DNA from 3 places in the Streptomyces sp. NPDC053367 genome. Region 1 is predicted to be linked to each of the others. Evidence: riboswitches for the same ligand, from Rfam matches in the RefSeq annotation. Region 1 holds a riboswitch; each other region holds the start of a gene.
The links. Region 1 has a riboswitch for cyclic di-AMP ahead of ACIGXJ_RS20495 (transglycosylase family protein). Riboswitches for the same ligand answer to the same signal wherever they lie in the genome.

Region 1 (4,904 bases):
GGTGGCCAGGCCCTTGCTCTTCAGGACCTTCTTGAGGGTGTGGTAGACCTCGGCACCCCAGCGCAGGGCCTCGGAGAAGGACTCCGCGCCGATCGGGGCGATCATGAACTCCTGGATGTCCACGTTGGAGTCGGCGTGCGAGCCGCCGTTCAGGATGTTCATCATCGGCACCGGCAGCAGGTGCGCGTTGGGGCCGCCCAGGTAGCGGAACAGCGGCAGGTCGCTGGCCTCGGAGGCGGCGTGGGCCACGGCGAGCGAGACACCGAGGATGGCGTTGGCGCCGAGCGAGCCCTTGTTGTCGGTGGCGTCCAGGTCGAACATGGCCTGGTCGATCAGGCGCTGCTCGGTGGCGTCGTAGCCGACGAGCTCCGGGCCGATCTGCTCGATGACCGCGAGGACGGCCTTCTCGACACCCTTGCCGAGGTAGCGGTTCGAGTCGCCGTCGCGGAGCTCGATGGCCTCGAAGGCGCCCGTGGAGGCGCCGGACGGGACGGCGGCACGACCCGTGCTGCCGTCGTCGAGGCCGACCTCGACCTCGACCGTGGGGTTGCCTCGGGAGTCCAGGATTTCCCGGGCTACGACGACGTCGATGGACGGCACGAGCATCTCCTTCGTGGATGTGACGCTTTTGAGCAGAACCGCGGGTGGCTCTGCGAGACGAGCCTAACCGGCTCCGGGGGATCGGCCAGCCGATCGCCCACCCCGTGGACGGAAACCGAGCGTAAATTGTTTCCGAACGGAACAAACGGGCGGAGGTGAGCTCGTCCGTGCACCGTCGCGCCCCCTCACCGCCGGGCGCGGCCCACCCCGGCGATGACCCCGGCGATGATCCCGGCGACGGCCCCCGGGCATGGCCCCGCCCCGGTGCGTACGGGGGAACACGCACCGGGGCGGGGAGCCAGGGGGGGAGAGCGCCGACTACTTGAGGTGCAGCTGCTGACCCGGGTAGATGAAGTCGGCGTCGTCGATGATGTCCTTGTTCAGCTCGAACAGCTTCTGCCAGCCACCCTTGACGTGGTGCTTCTCGGCGATCGAGCTGAGGGTGTCGCCCTTGACGACCTTGTACTCGCCGTCGCCCTTCTCGACCTTCTTGCCGGTCGGCGTGGTGACGGTCTTCTTCGCGGCCGGGCGCTCCTGCGAGCGGGAGGCGCTCTGCTGCTCGGTCTCGCGGGTGGGGGCCGGGGCGGGGGTGCTCTCCTGCGTGGCGGTGCTGCCGGAGTCCGCGGAGCCGCCGTTGTACGGAGTGCTGGACAGGCCCACGCCGCAGACCGGCCAGGCGCCCTTGCCCTGGCCCGCGAGGACCTTCTCGGCGATCTCGATCTGCTGGGACTTGCTGGCCTGGTCGGCCGTGGCGGCGTACTGCGTGCCGCCGTACGCGGCCCAGGTGGAGGCGGAGAACTGCAGACCGCCGTAGTAGCCGTTGCCGGTGTTGATGGACCAGTTGCCGCCGGACTCGCACTGGGCGACGGCGTCCCACTCGGAAGCGGTGGCGGCGGAGGCGTTGCCGGCCGCCATGAGCGGGGCGGCGACGGCGGCGCCGGTCACACCGGCGATGGCGATGGCGCGAGTGGCCTTGTTCGGACGACGGTGCTTGCCCTTGCCGGAAAACAGCATGGAAGATCCCCTCACCGACGCCTGCGAGGTGAGCTGTCGGGTTCGGGCCGGTTGAGTTGCCCGGCCGCGGCTCTCACGAGCTGCGGCTTCACCCCAAGCCGGTTCCGGTGTCGAGTTTCCTCAACCCCCGGACCCGGCGCTTACCTTGGGTCCCCCGCTCCTGCCTACGGCGCTTGACGCGACGACTGTTCCCGGGCGGCCACTGGCAGGATTCGGCGTGTGTGGCTGCCGGGGCTCGTGTTGGCGAGCGGTCACGACCGTAGACAGGCGATCGGCGGATTTTCAAAGACGATCAGGGCTTCTGAGACTCATCCCACAGTTTCGCCAAACCGGACATATGGCGGCGAACCATGCGTGAACTCCCGCTACTTTTCGCCCGGTTCGACCCCTACAGCAAGCGTCTGACCGGGCAGGATGAGGTTCGGATCGGTACCGACCGTCTGCTGGTTCTCGGCATACAGCTCCGACCATCCGCCCTGGAGTCCAAGGGAGTCGGCGATGCCCCACAGGCTGTCGCCGGCCCGCACGGTGTACTCGCCGTCGGCCGCATCCCGTACGACCGCGCCGCCGCGCGAGGCGTGACGCGCCGTGGAATCGCCCGTACGGCCGTCCGCCACGTCCTCCCCGACACCCTCGTCGGCGCTGTCGCCGCGGTGCCGGCCGGTGCCCGTGTCGGCGTCAGCGTCGGCCGAAGAGGTACCACTCTGGCCGGACTTGTCCGAGTCGTCCTGGAGGTTGCCTGTGGCGGAGCTGTCGGACTCCGGCGAAGCGGCACCCGCGTCCCGGCTCGAGCCGGAGTCCGCATCAGGCGAAGGGTCCGCTTTGGTCGTATTTCTCTGATTGCCCTGCTCGTCCTGACCGTCGCTCCCTGTCGAGCCGTTAGACGACGAGGGCGACGAGGAAGACGACGGGGAGGGGAGCAGAGGGGAGGAGTCGGAGGAACCGGAGGAACCGGACGACTCGGACGATCCGGGGGTGTCGATCAGGCCGCCCAGACCCGAGGAGGCGTCCTCGGAGACTCCGGTGTCGACGTCGGCCGGCGCCGAGTCCTCGCCGAGGCCCGAGAGCGGGCCGCAGGTGGGCCACGCCGTGACGCCCTGGTCCGCGAGGACGCGCTCGGCGACGGCTATCTGCTGCTGACGGCTGGCCTGCTCGGGGCTCGGGGCGTAGTCCAGGCCGCCGTAGGTCTCCCAGTCCGTCTGGGTCAGCCGCAGGCCGCCGAAGTGGCCGTAGCCGTCGTACGCGCTCCAGGCACCGCCCGTCTCGCACTCCGCGACCCGGTCCCAGGTCGTACCGTCCGCCGCGTTCGCGCCCGAGGCGCCGAGCAGCGGGATCGCGATGGCGGAGCCGGTCACTCCGGCTGCGACGAGGAGAGCCGGAGCCTGGCGGGGGCGACGGTGACGACCGTTCCCGGAGAGCATGCGGAAGCCTTTCGTGCGACAGCAGGGACCACGCGGCGTGTGAAGCGGGGCGCCGCGCTGATGGGTGAACGTATCGGCAGACGATCACTTGTCACAAGTTAATGCCGCACAGATCACGTGAAGATCACAGACTTGAGGGTGTGTCACGTTCGCCGTCGTCAACGGCCTGTGCTGTACGCCGCCTTGGTGCGACGGGTGCTCACCGGGTCGGTGTGAAGGCGACCGGCAGGGTGCGCAGGCCGCGCATGATGAGGCCGCCGCGCCAGCGCAACTCGGCCGGATCCACGGCCAGTCGCAGGTCCGGCAGCCGGGTGAGCAGGGTGGCCAGCGCCGTCTGCCCCTCCAGCCGGGCCAGCGGGGCGCCCAGGCAGTAGTGGATGCCGTGCCCGTAGCCCAGATGCTGGTTGTCACGGCGGGCGAGGTCGAGGGTGTCAGGGTCCTGGAACCGGGCCGGGTCCCGGTCCGCCGCGGCCAGCACCACCAGCACGGGGTCGCCGGCCGCGATGTCCTGTCCGCCGATGGTCAGCGGCCTGGTGGCGAACCGCCAGGTCGCCAGCTCCACCGGCCCGTCGAACCGCAGCAGTTCCTCCACCCCCGTCGCGAGGAGGCCGGTCTCCCCCGCGGCGAGCGAGCGCTGGAGGCGCTCACGCTGCTCAGGGTGGTTGAGCAGGGCGAACGTGCCGTTGCCGATGAGGTTGACGGTCGTCTCGAATCCGGCGAACAGCAGGATGAACGCCATCGCCGCCGCCTCGTTCTCGGTGAGGTGCTCACCGTGATCCGAGGCGCGGATGAGGCCCGAGATCAGGTCCTCGCCCGGCGCGGGCTCCGCGGGCAGCGCCTCCCGCTTGCGGTGGATGAGCTCGGCGAGATAGCCGCGCATCTTCTTCACCGACCGCGCGACCCCGCCCCGCGGGCCGCCGCCGTGCCGGATCATCATGCCCGCCCAGTCCCGGAAGTCGTCCTGGTCCTCCCGCGGGACGCCCAGCATGTCGCAGATGGCGTAGATGGGCAGCGGGAAGGCGAACTCATGGATGAGGTCCGCCGACCCCTTCGCCGCGAACTGGTCGATGAGGTGGTCGGTCAGCTCCTGCACCCGCGGCGCGAACTCGGCCACCCTTCGCGGTGTGAACGCCTTGCTCACCAGCCGCCGCAGCCTGGTGTGGTCCGGCGGGTCGATGTTCAGCAGATGCGTCATCAGCTCCGCCTTGCGCTCACCGGGGATGCCGGTCTTCCCCTTCGCGTGCGCGGGCTCGTCGTGATGCTCCGGGTTCTTCGACAACCGCGCGTCCGCCAGCGCCTGTTTGGCGTCGGCGTATCGCGTGACCAACCACGCCTCCACCCCGCTCGGCAGACGCGTCCTGTGCACCGGCGCGTGCTCCCGCAGCCAGGCGTAGGCGGGGTACGGGTCGGTGGCGAACTCCCAGGTGAAGAGTTCTGGTGGCGCTGGGTGGGGCGCCGACGCGGGGTCGGGCGCGGGGTGGGGGTCGGGGCTGGGCGCGGGGCTGGGCGCGGGGCTGGGCTTCGGGTCGTGGCCGGGCTTGGGGTCGGGGCTGGGGTGGGGGTGGTTGGTCACCGGTTGACGGTAGCTGGCCGGGCGCGGTTGCGCGGGACTCGGCCTCGGCGGGGCCGCTCGGGTCAGTGTTGGACGCCGCCCGTGTTCCCCATGCCGTCCGTGCCGTCCGTGCCGTCCGTGTCGTCCTTGTCGTCCTTGTCGTCCTTGTCGTCCGTGACTCGCCGGTGTCCCGTCTTCGCCGCGGCCGTCTCCGTCTCGCGTATCGCGTCCCGGTAGGCGCGGGCCGCCGCTCTGAGGGCCGCTTCCGGGTCCACGCCCTCGGACTCGGCGCGGACGGCCAGGGCGAGGAGTTCGTA
Region 2 (4,904 bases), on a different contig from region 1:
TTACGTCATGTACGTCCTGTACATTTTTCACGGAGCCCCTCCGTCGGGGATCCGGAAGGAGGCGTGAGTCATGAGCCCACCGTCCGCGCGCCATGTCCTGCCCGCCGAGCGCACCGGTTCCGGGCCGGGGACCGGGGACCCGTACACGAAGCTGCGGGAGGAACGGATCGTCCTGCTGGGCACACGCGTCGACGACACGTCGGCGAACGACGTGACGGCGCAGTTCATGTATCTGGAGCACAGGGACCCCGACCGGGACATCTCGCTCCACCTGTACTCGCCGGGCGGCTCGTACAGCGCCATGACGGCGGTCCACGACACGATGCGCTCCGTCGGCTGCGACGTGGAGGCGGTCTGCCTGGGGCAGGCCGGTACGGCCGCGGCGGTGCTGCTCGCTGCGGGTACGCCGGGAAGGCGGCTGGCGCTGCCGGGTGCGCGGATCACGCTGCGCCAGCCCGCCCTCGGCGAGCCGGTGGAGGGACAGGCCGGCGATCCGGCGGGCCGGGCCCGGGAATTGCCGCGGACGCGGGCCGGGCTGGAGGAGATGCCGGCCCGGCACACCGGGCGCCGCCGGGAGCAGGTGCGCGCGGACATCGAGCACGACCGCGTCCTCACCGCCCAGGAGGCGCTGGAGTACGGCCTGGTGGACCGGATCGTGCCCGCCCGCGCGGCTGCCCTCGCCCCGCCGGACGGGGAGTGAGGCGCCGGTGCTGCCACCCGAACTGCCGCCGCTGCCCGCGCTGACGCGCGCGGAGGGAGAGCTGATCGACCGTTACCTGGAGACGGTCGACCTGCTGGGCCGGATCAACCCCGCGCACCACGGCGACACGTACGGCGGACTGCGGGCCGCCCAGGCGCTGGTGCGCAAGGCCGCCGAACTGCGCGACGCACTCGCCCTGATGCACCAACGGGGTGAGTCGGAGCTGCACGCGCCGACGCTGGCGCGGGCGTTGCGCGTCCTGGACGGCGAGCGCCGCACCGCGCGGGTGGCGCTGCCGTCGCGCTCCGACGGCTGAGCGCGCGGAGCCGCTGTTAAACGGACCAGATGACGTACCCCCTTTCGGAGTAGACGGTTGTCCTATCTCGGGGCCCCAACGGTTGCGCGGTGCGCGCGCCTTCACCGCGGAGCAATGCGTTCCGTCCCTGGTCCGGGGGCTTTCGGCGGTCTTGACGGACGCTTGTCGATCAAGCTGTCCACCCGAACGGGCGAGTGGTGAGTAACAACACAAATCCCCGGTTCCACTGGGTATTTCGGACAGTTGTGAGTGAAGATCCCTGTCTGACGACAAGCCCCCGCCACCGCGGCGGGGCGATCCGGGCGGACGCCGAGTCCTGCCGCCGCCCGGATGACCGGTCGACAGGAGTGGATCGGCAGGAGTGGAGGACCCAAGCACGACGGTCCGCCGGAGAGCAGTTGTCCGAGCGGTCCTTGGGGTGAAGCCGCCTTCGGGCGGCCGGGCCACTTCGCCAGCCCGAATCCGACAGGTCATCCTTCACAGGCGGCTGACGAAGGGTTGCGCATGACCGCGCAGAATCGTGTCCCGTCTCTCATGGCCCGTGCCGGTACGGCCTCGGCCCTGACCCTCGCCGCCGTGGGCGGCTCCCTGGTGGTGCCCGGTGTCGCCGCCGAGGCCCAGGCCGCCACGCCCGCGACGAAGGCCCTGCAGGTGGCGGCCTCGAAGAAGGGTTCGCCCTACAAGTACGGCGCCACGGGTCCGTACCGGTTCGACTGCTCCGGGCTCACGCTCTACTCGTTCAAGAAGGCGGGCAAGTCCCTGCCGCGTACGGCCGCCCAGCAGTACAACAAGACCCGGCACATCTCCGCCAAGAGCCGCAGGGCGGGGGACCTGGTGTTCTTCCATTCGGGCTCGAACGTCTACCACGTGGGCATCTACGCCGGGAAGGGCCGGATCTGGCACGCGCCGAAGACGGGCGACGTGGTCAGGCTGCAGAAGATCTGGACGAGCAGCGTCTGGTACGGCCGCGTCAGCTGACCCGGTCCCGGGCGCCGAGGCCTCCTGACCGGCCGTCGGCGCCCGGGACCGGCTCTCCTGGGCCCCCGAGCGGCGCTGGTGCGCGCTCTCGGGGGCTCACGGCTCCTGCTGGCCCGCTGTGGTCACCGGCCGGGCCGGGACGGTCCAGGGGAGCTCGATGAGGACGGTCTTCCCGCCCTCACGGGTGGGTCTGACGCGCAGCCGGCCGCCGCACTCCGCCGTGAGACAGCGGATGATCACCATGCCGCGGCCGTTGTCCTGCTGCACCGCGGCCGGCAGTCGCTTCGGGAACCGCGGATGACTGTCGGTGACCCCGATGCGCAGCTGTTCGTCGCGCTCCAGACGCACTTCCACCGTGAAGGTGGGTGACTGCCCGAAGGTGTGCTGTACGGCGTTGGTGGCCAGTTCGGAGACGATCAGCCGGACGGTGTCGGCGCCGTCCGTGTCCGCCGGCAGACCCCACTCCCCGAGGGTGCCGACGACGAAGGCGCGGGCCGCGGAGACCGAGGCGGGATCGCTCGGCAGAGTGACGGATGCTTCCAGGTGGTCTGCCATGGCGACGTCGTCCCTTTCCCACGGGATCGCGGTCCGACATGCATCGGATGGTTCGAGTACGGTCCCGGACCGGTGTTTCGTTCGCCAGACTGCCACCAGTACGCCGGTAACGGTGGCGATCCACCAAGATATGCATATATCTGTCGCTCGAAGCGGTGAACTCTGCGACGGCAGAGCGTATTTGGGCGGCCCTTGAGGAGCAGGGAGGGGCCCATGCAGCACGGACCGGCGGTGCGCCGCCGAAAACTCGGCGCGGAGCTGCGTGCGCTACGCGCCCGCACGGGACTCACCAGCGGCGAGGCGGCCCGGCTGGTGGACTGGCATCAGTCGAAGGTGAGCCGGATCGAGACGGGCGCGAGTGGCGTGAAACCGTCGGACGTACGGTTACTGCTGGACGCCTACGGTGTCTCGGATCCCGAACTGCGCGAGCTGCTGATGATGTTGGCGGGCTCCGACGACGGGATCGGCCGGCACCACTGGTGGCACGCCTACCGCGGGGTGCTGCCACCCGCCTACCGGGACTTCATCAGCCTGGAGTCGCAGGCCAGCGCGATGCGCACACTGGAGACCTCGGTGGTGCCCGGGCTGCTGCAGACCCCCGAGTACGCCCGCGCGGTGACCCGGGCCGCGGTGGCCGGCCTGGCCGACGAGCCGGACGAGCGCGTGGACGCGCTGGTGCAGGTGCGGCTCGCCCGCCAGGAGGTGCTGCGGGCGCAGCCCCCGCTCAGACTGAGCGCCGTGCTGGACGAGGCCGTGCTGCGCAGGGAGGTCGGCGGGCCCGAGGTGATGGAGGGCCAGCGGCGGCGGCTGCTTGAGGCGGCGCGGCTGCCGCAGGTCCGTATCCAGGTGCTGCCGTTCTCCGCCGGGGCGCATATCGGCATCACCGGGCCTTTCGTTATCTTCTCATTTCCGCGCACTTCTGATCTGGACGTGGTTGTTCTCGACCACATGACGAGTAGCCTCTACCTCGAACGGAAAGAAGACCTGGAGGCCTACACCGAGGCCTTCAACACCCTTCAGGCGCACGCCCTTTCACCCGAGGACTCGCTGGATCACATCGCCGGGACAGTTGACGGCGCATAAGGAGGCACCATGTCTGCACTGCCTCGGAACGTCCCCTCCAGTACCCGACTGCACAGCGCGAAGTGGCTGCGCAGCAGCTACAGCACCGGAGCCAACAACTGCGTGGAGACGGCCCGCTGGTCGGGCCGTCTCGCCGTGCGCGACTCCAAGAGGCCGGAAGGACCCGCGCTGCTCTTCTCCCCCGAGAGCTGGGCCGGTTTCACGGCCGCATTCCACTGAGGGCGACCCAGGATCGTCCTCTTCCGAAAAGGGATCGGTTCCGGAACACGGCCGTGCTTCGCCGACTCACGGTCGCGTCTCACCGATCACCCGCACAGCGCGTTCGATCTGTTCCCCGGAGAGGTCCGCGCGGGCGGTCAGCCGCAGCCGGGAGATGCCGTCCGGCACGGACGGCGGCCGGAAGCAGCCCACGGCCACCCCCGCGGCGCGGCAGTCCGCCGCCCACCGCACGGCCTGCTCCGGGGACGGAGCGCGCACCGACACCACGGCCGCGTCCGGCCGCACCGCCTCATGGCCGGCCGCCGTCAGCCGCTCGTACAGCTCCCTCGCCACCTGCCGCGCCCGCGCCGCCCGCTCGGGCTCGCGGCGCAGCAGCTCCAGGGCGGCGAGCGCAGCGCCCGCCGCCGCCGGGGCGAGGCCGGTGTCGAAGATGAACGTCCGGGCAGCGTTGACCAGGTGCTCGATCACCCGCGCGGGGCCCAGGACCGCGCCGCCCTGGCTGCCCAGCGACTTCGACAGGGTCACCGTCACGACGACGTCCTCGGCGCCCGCGAGACCGGCCGCGTGCGGCGCGCCGCGCCCGCCGTCACCGAGGACGCCCAGGCCGTGCGCGTCGTCGACGACCAGGCCCGCGCCGTGCTCGCGGCAGGCCTCGGCGAGGGCGGCCAGCGGGGCCGCGTCGCCGTCGACGGAGAAGACCGTGTCGGACACCGCGACCGCGGGGCCGTCGTGGGTGCCCAGGGCCTTGCGGACGGCGTCAGGGTCGGCGTGGCCGACGACCTGGGTGGTGCCCCGGGCCAGCCGGCAGCCGTCGATGAGCGAGGCGTGGTTGCCCGCGTCGGAGACGATCAGCGAGCCGTGCGGGGCCAGCGCGGTGACCGCCGCGAGGTTGGCGGCGTACCCGGAGGAGAAGACCAGGGCCGCCTCGAAGCCGCAGAAGCCGGCCAGCTCGCGCTCCAGCGCGGTGTGCAGTTCCGTGGTGCCGGTGACCAGACGGGAGCCGGTCGCGCCGCCGCCCCACAGCGCGGCGGACTCCTGCGCCCCGGCGACGAC
Region 3 (4,904 bases), on a different contig from region 1:
CGCTTCTGGCACACCGGCGGCGAGAAGGTCCTGTACACGACCGAGAAGGGCGCCGAGCGCGCCGGGCGGGCGGGGATCGCCGCCGACGTCGTCGCCCTCGGCCCGGCGCTCGACTGGCGGGCCGTCCTGGAGCATCTGCACGACGTACGAGGAGTGCGGCGGCTCATGGTCGAGGGCGGCGGCACCGTCCACACCCAGCTGCTCCGGCAGCAGCTCGCCGACGAACTCCAGCTCGTCCTCGCGCCCCTGCTGGTCGGCACGCCCGAGGCACCCCGGCTGTTCGGGCCCGGCGGCTACCAGGGCGGGCGGCTGCGGCTGGTCGAGACGCGGCGGATCGAGGACGTGGTGCTCATGCGCTACGAGCCCACCGCGCCCGGCACGGCAGGCACCGCCGTGCCCGCCGACCGGCACTGGCTCGCCCTCGCCTGCGAGCTGGCGGCCATGTGCCCGCCGTCGCAGAGCGCCTTCAGCGTGGGTGCGGTCGTGGTCGCCGCGGACGGGACCGAGCTGGCCCGCGGCCACTCCCGCGAGGGCGACGACCCCGTGGTGCACGCCGAGGAGGCCGCCCTCGCCAAGATCGACCCGGCGGACCCCCGGCTGCCCGGCGCCACCGTCTACTCCAGCCTCGAACCCTGCGCCCGGCGCGCCTCCCGGCCGGCACCCTGCGCCCGGCTGATCCTCGACGCCGGTGTACGCCGGGTGGTCACCGCCTGGCGGGAGCCCGACACCTTCGTCGCCGACGCGGACGGCAGCGGGCTGCTCGCCTCCCAGGGGGTCGACGTCGTCGTCCTGCCGGAGTACGAGGAGCGGGCCAAGGCGCCCAACGCGCATCTGCCCGGCTGACCCGCGACCGGCCCCGGAAGCGAAACCCGCAGGTCAGAGGGGTGGGCCTAAACGTTTCGCTTTCTGTCCCGCAGATGGCGTACACTGGTTTCACCGACGCGGGGTGGAGCAGCTCGGTAGCTCGCTGGGCTCATAACCCAGAGGTCGCAGGTTCAAATCCTGTCCCCGCTACTGAAGACTCAGGGCCGGTGTCCATGCAGATGGACACCGGCCCTGAGTCGTTCCCGCAGACGCTGTCGCCCGGGTGGACCACCCCGCTCGCCGCCCCGCGCCCGCCACGGCAAGGCTGGACGGACGGGGCCCGACGCGCGGCCCGCGACGACATGCTCTGCGGGAGTACGAGTGGTGCCGCCTGGTGAGCTGTGGCCCGAGCCGAGGGACGCGAGCGCGCACCGAGGGGCTGCCGAGCGGACCGGTGCGCACCTCGCGCGGCCACCGCGCCCGCGCCGCAGGCGGCGGCCCGACGGGCGGCGGCTCACCTTCATCCGCACCTGCGTCCGCGCCCTGCCCGCCCTGCTCATCGCCGGCGGCGCCGCCTACGACTGGCTCACCCCGGCCGCGTACGCCGCGGTCCCCTTCTTCACCGCGGCCCCCCTCGTCGCCGCCCCGCTCTACTCCCGGCGCGGCACGCTGCTCACCGGGGCCGCCGCGATCGTCGTCGTCCTGGGCGTGCACCTGCTGATGGGGATCGTCCTGGACGTCGATTCGGTCACCGAGCTGGTCACCGTGGTGACGGTGTCGGCCCTGGCCGTCGTCATCAACGTCCTGGTGCGCCGCAGCGACGAGCGGCTCGCCTCCGCGCGGGCGATCGCCGAGGCCGCCCAGCGGGCCGTCCTGCCCGAACCGGCCGAGCGGATCGGCGAGTTCGAGATCGCCGCGCGCTACGAGGCGGCGCAGGCGGACGCCTTCATCGGCGGCGACCTGTACGCGGTGCAGGACAGCCCCCACGGGGTGCGGCTCATCGTCGGGGACGTCCGCGGCAAGGGCATGGGCGCGGTGTCCGCGGTCGCCGTCGTCATCGGGGCGTTCCGGGAGGCGGCCGAGCAGGAGGCCACCCTGGAGGCGGTCGCCCGGCGGCTGGACCGCGCCCTGGACCGGGAGGGCGCACGGCGCGAAGGGCCGGACGCCCACGAGGGGTTCACCACGGCCGTGCTCGCCGAACTCCCGCACGGCGACGGTGTCGTACGCCTCGTCAACCGCGGCCACCCCGCCCCGCTGGTGCTGCACGTCAACGGCACGCTGGACGCCCTCGCCGCCCGCCGGACCGCGCTGCCGCTCGGGATGAGCGAGCTCGGCGGCCGGCCGGACCACGCCGAGGAGCACCCCTTCCCCGCCGGAGCCACCCTGCTGCTCCACACCGACGGCCTGTCCGAGGCGCGCGACGCCCGCGGGAGGTTCTACGACCCCGAGGCGCGGCTCGCCGGACGCACCTTCCGTGGCCCCGGCCATCTGCTGCGCACCCTCGCGGAGGAGGTCCGCCGGCACACGGGCGGCGCCCTCACCGACGACATGGCGCTGCTCGCCGTACGGCGCCCGGCCCCGAAGTGACGTGCTGTGACCGGACGAGCGCCCTGCGCATAACATCTGAGTCACCATCAAAAACTCGTACGGTGCTGAGCCGGGGTCAACTCGCCCGTTTTTCGCCGTCCGTGGGCCGTACGTCCCGGCCGGGAAGTTTAATGATCAAGCCGAACGGCTTGGAATTGCGGCCCCGGTTCTATTAACGTCCGATAACGCAGCGCGGTCGTCCCAGCCGTCACAAGAGACGGCTCCGTGCGCACGCGCCGAATCCCGTCAGGGAACCGGGGAACCACCAACTTGGGGTGAATCGGGCGTATTTCGCCGTGGACACACGGTCGCATATACGCGCGTAGGAGACCTTCCTGCTCCGAACCCGTCAGCTAACCCGGTAGGCGAGAAGGAAGGAAAGGAGCACGCCCACGTGGCGTCCAACCGCCCTGCCCCGCACGTCCCGTTCGTGCCGGGCCAGCGCACCGCCGAGACCGAGGAAACGTTCGTCTACGGCGGCCACCCCACCGACGAGGGACCGTGGGAGGAGTGGAACCCCACCGCGGACTCCGTCCGCCCCGTCCGCGGCCGCCACCGCGTCGCCAAGCAGCGCGGCGGACTCGCCCGCAGCTCCACCGTCCTCGGCGTCGGCGTCATAGCCGCCGTGGGCGCCGGCGGCATGGCCAGCGCCCAGTCCGGCAAGCCGCCGGTCGCCATCTCCATGCCCGACCTGCCCTCCATCGGCTCCCTCATCTCCGACGGCGACGCGCCCGCCGAGGAGACCACCGAGGCCGTCGCCCCGCTCAGCAGCCTCGGCACCGACACCGCCGACACCGCCACCGAGGGCACCGCCGACGCCGGCGAGGCACTGCGCGCCCGGATCATGGCCCAGGCCGCCCAGCAGCAGGACCAGGCCGACACCAAGGCCGCGGAGGCCGCCCAGGCCGCGGCTCAGGCAGCCGCCGAGAAGGCCGCGGCCGAGGCCGCCGCCCAGGCCGAGAAGGAGGCGGAGGCCAAGGCCGCCGCCGCGAAGGCCGCCGCGGAGGAAGAGGCCCGCAAGAAGGCCGAGGCCGAGCGCCTCGCCGAGCTGGCCCGCCAGTACACGCTGCCGACCTCCTCGTACACGATCACCTCCACCTACGGCCAGGCCGGCTCCATGTGGTCCTCCGGCTACCACACCGGCCTCGACTTCGCCGCGCCCACCGGCACGCCGATCAAGGCCGTCCACACCGGCACGATCACCGAGGCCGGCTGGAGCGGGTCGTACGGCTACAGCACCGTGCTCACCCTCGAGGACGGCACCGAGATCCGCTACGCCCACCAGTCCTCGATCAACGTCAGCGTCGGCCAGCAGGTCAACACCGGCGACGTCATCGGACGGGTCGGCGCCACCGGCAACGTCACCGGACCGCACCTGCACCTCGAGGTCCACATCGACGGGGCCGGCGTGGACCCCATGGCCTGGCTGCGCGACCGGGGCCTGAACCCCTGACGCCCCTGCGGCCGGCGCGACGGCTTCACTGAAACCCCGGCGGTCCTGACGGCAACCCCCCGACGTCAGGGCTGCCGGTTTCGTCGTGCGCGGCCCCGCTCCAGGAGCGGTACGGGTTGTACGCGGGGTACTGCGGGTGGGCCGGGTGCAGCGGCTGGGCCGGATGGGGCCGGCCCCCGTAGCCGTACCCGTGGTACGCCGGGACGGGTGCCGTGGCGCGTGCCGCGTACTGCAGGGCCGGGCGGGCGACCTCGTGCCGGCTCCACAGCTCGCCCAGCAGTTCCCGCTCCCGTACGGCGAAGTCGGCGCCGGCTCCGCCGCGGCGTGCGCGGTGGCGCAGGAAGGCCAGGGACGTGGCGTACGCCTCGTACTGCGCCACGGCTCGCTTCGCCTGCCTGCCCAGGTGATGGCCGGCGTACTCGCGGGCCAGCCGGCGGGCGCGCATCGAGCCGAGCGCGTACGGCTCCGCCGGGGTCAGCCAGCCCGCCACGACGTACGGCGGGAGTTCCTCGCGGACCGTGCGCAGCTCGCGCTGCCGGGTCCAGATCACCAGCCAGGTCAGCAGCCCGAACGCGGGCACCATGAAGACCCCGTACACCGCGAAGAACCCGTAGTCGCCGAAGGTCGCCGAGCCGTTCCACAGCGCGTGCATGCCCATCGCCAGGAGGAGGCCCGAGAGGGGCAGCGCCGTGCGGCGCAGGGTCCGGCGTTCGCCGGCGAGGGCGGCGATGCCGAAGCCGATGCCGGTCAGGACGGTGAACAGCGGGTGCGCGAACGGCGACATGATCACGCGGACGAAGAAGGTCGCGGCGGTGACCGACGCGATGCCGGTGTCACCGGTGAGCTGGTCGGTGCCGAAGGCGTTGCCCAGGTAGAGGATGTTCTCCGTGAACGCGAAGCCGGTCGCGGTGACACCGGCGATGACGACGCCGTCGACGATTCCCGTGAAGTCCGCTCTGCGGAACAGGAACAGCAGCAGGATCGCGGCGGCCTTCGCGGACTCCTCCACGACCGGCGCTATCACCGTGGCGCCCAGGGTGTCGGCGCTGGACGGGTCGGC

Region 2: it holds a riboswitch for cyclic di-AMP, as region 1 does, so the genes downstream of both, ACIGXJ_RS13325 (C40 family peptidase) here and ACIGXJ_RS20495 (transglycosylase family protein) in region 1, are expected to answer to the same signal.
Region 3: it holds a riboswitch for cyclic di-AMP, as region 1 does, so the genes downstream of both, ACIGXJ_RS09665 (M23 family metallopeptidase) here and ACIGXJ_RS20495 (transglycosylase family protein) in region 1, are expected to answer to the same signal.

Annotation. Positions count from the first base shown of each region.
Region 1 covers NZ_JBITYN010000007.1:98,890-103,793, forward strand. Annotated here, with positions in the region: gene eno (phosphopyruvate hydratase) at 1-600, opposite strand, end outside; gene ACIGXJ_RS20495 (transglycosylase family protein) at 919-1,614, opposite strand; cyclic di-AMP (ydaO/yuaA leader) riboswitch at 1,618-1,796, opposite strand; gene ACIGXJ_RS20500 (transglycosylase family protein) at 1,980-2,969, opposite strand; gene ACIGXJ_RS20505 (cytochrome P450) at 3,235-4,608, opposite strand; gene ACIGXJ_RS20510 (nucleoside triphosphate pyrophosphohydrolase) at 4,671-4,904, opposite strand, start outside.
Region 2 covers NZ_JBITYN010000004.1:131,647-136,550, reverse strand. Annotated here, with positions in the region: gene ACIGXJ_RS13335 (ATP-dependent Clp protease proteolytic subunit) at 71-700, shown strand; gene ACIGXJ_RS13330 (hypothetical protein) at 708-1,016, shown strand; cyclic di-AMP (ydaO/yuaA leader) riboswitch at 1,314-1,517, shown strand; gene ACIGXJ_RS13325 (C40 family peptidase) at 1,521-1,994, shown strand; gene ACIGXJ_RS13320 (ATP-binding protein) at 2,091-2,549, opposite strand; gene ACIGXJ_RS13315 (helix-turn-helix domain-containing protein) at 2,763-3,632, shown strand; gene ACIGXJ_RS13310 (DUF397 domain-containing protein) at 3,642-3,851, shown strand; gene ACIGXJ_RS13305 (8-amino-7-oxononanoate synthase) at 3,918-4,904, opposite strand, start outside.
Region 3 covers NZ_JBITYN010000003.1:20,272-25,175, reverse strand. Annotated here, with positions in the region: gene ACIGXJ_RS09680 (dihydrofolate reductase family protein) at 1-843, shown strand, start outside; tRNA gene ACIGXJ_RS09675 (tRNA-Met) at 941-1,014, shown strand; gene ACIGXJ_RS09670 (PP2C family protein-serine/threonine phosphatase) at 1,186-2,391, shown strand; cyclic di-AMP (ydaO/yuaA leader) riboswitch at 2,616-2,774, shown strand; gene ACIGXJ_RS09665 (M23 family metallopeptidase) at 2,786-3,844, shown strand; gene ACIGXJ_RS09660 (PrsW family intramembrane metalloprotease) at 3,870-4,904, opposite strand, start outside.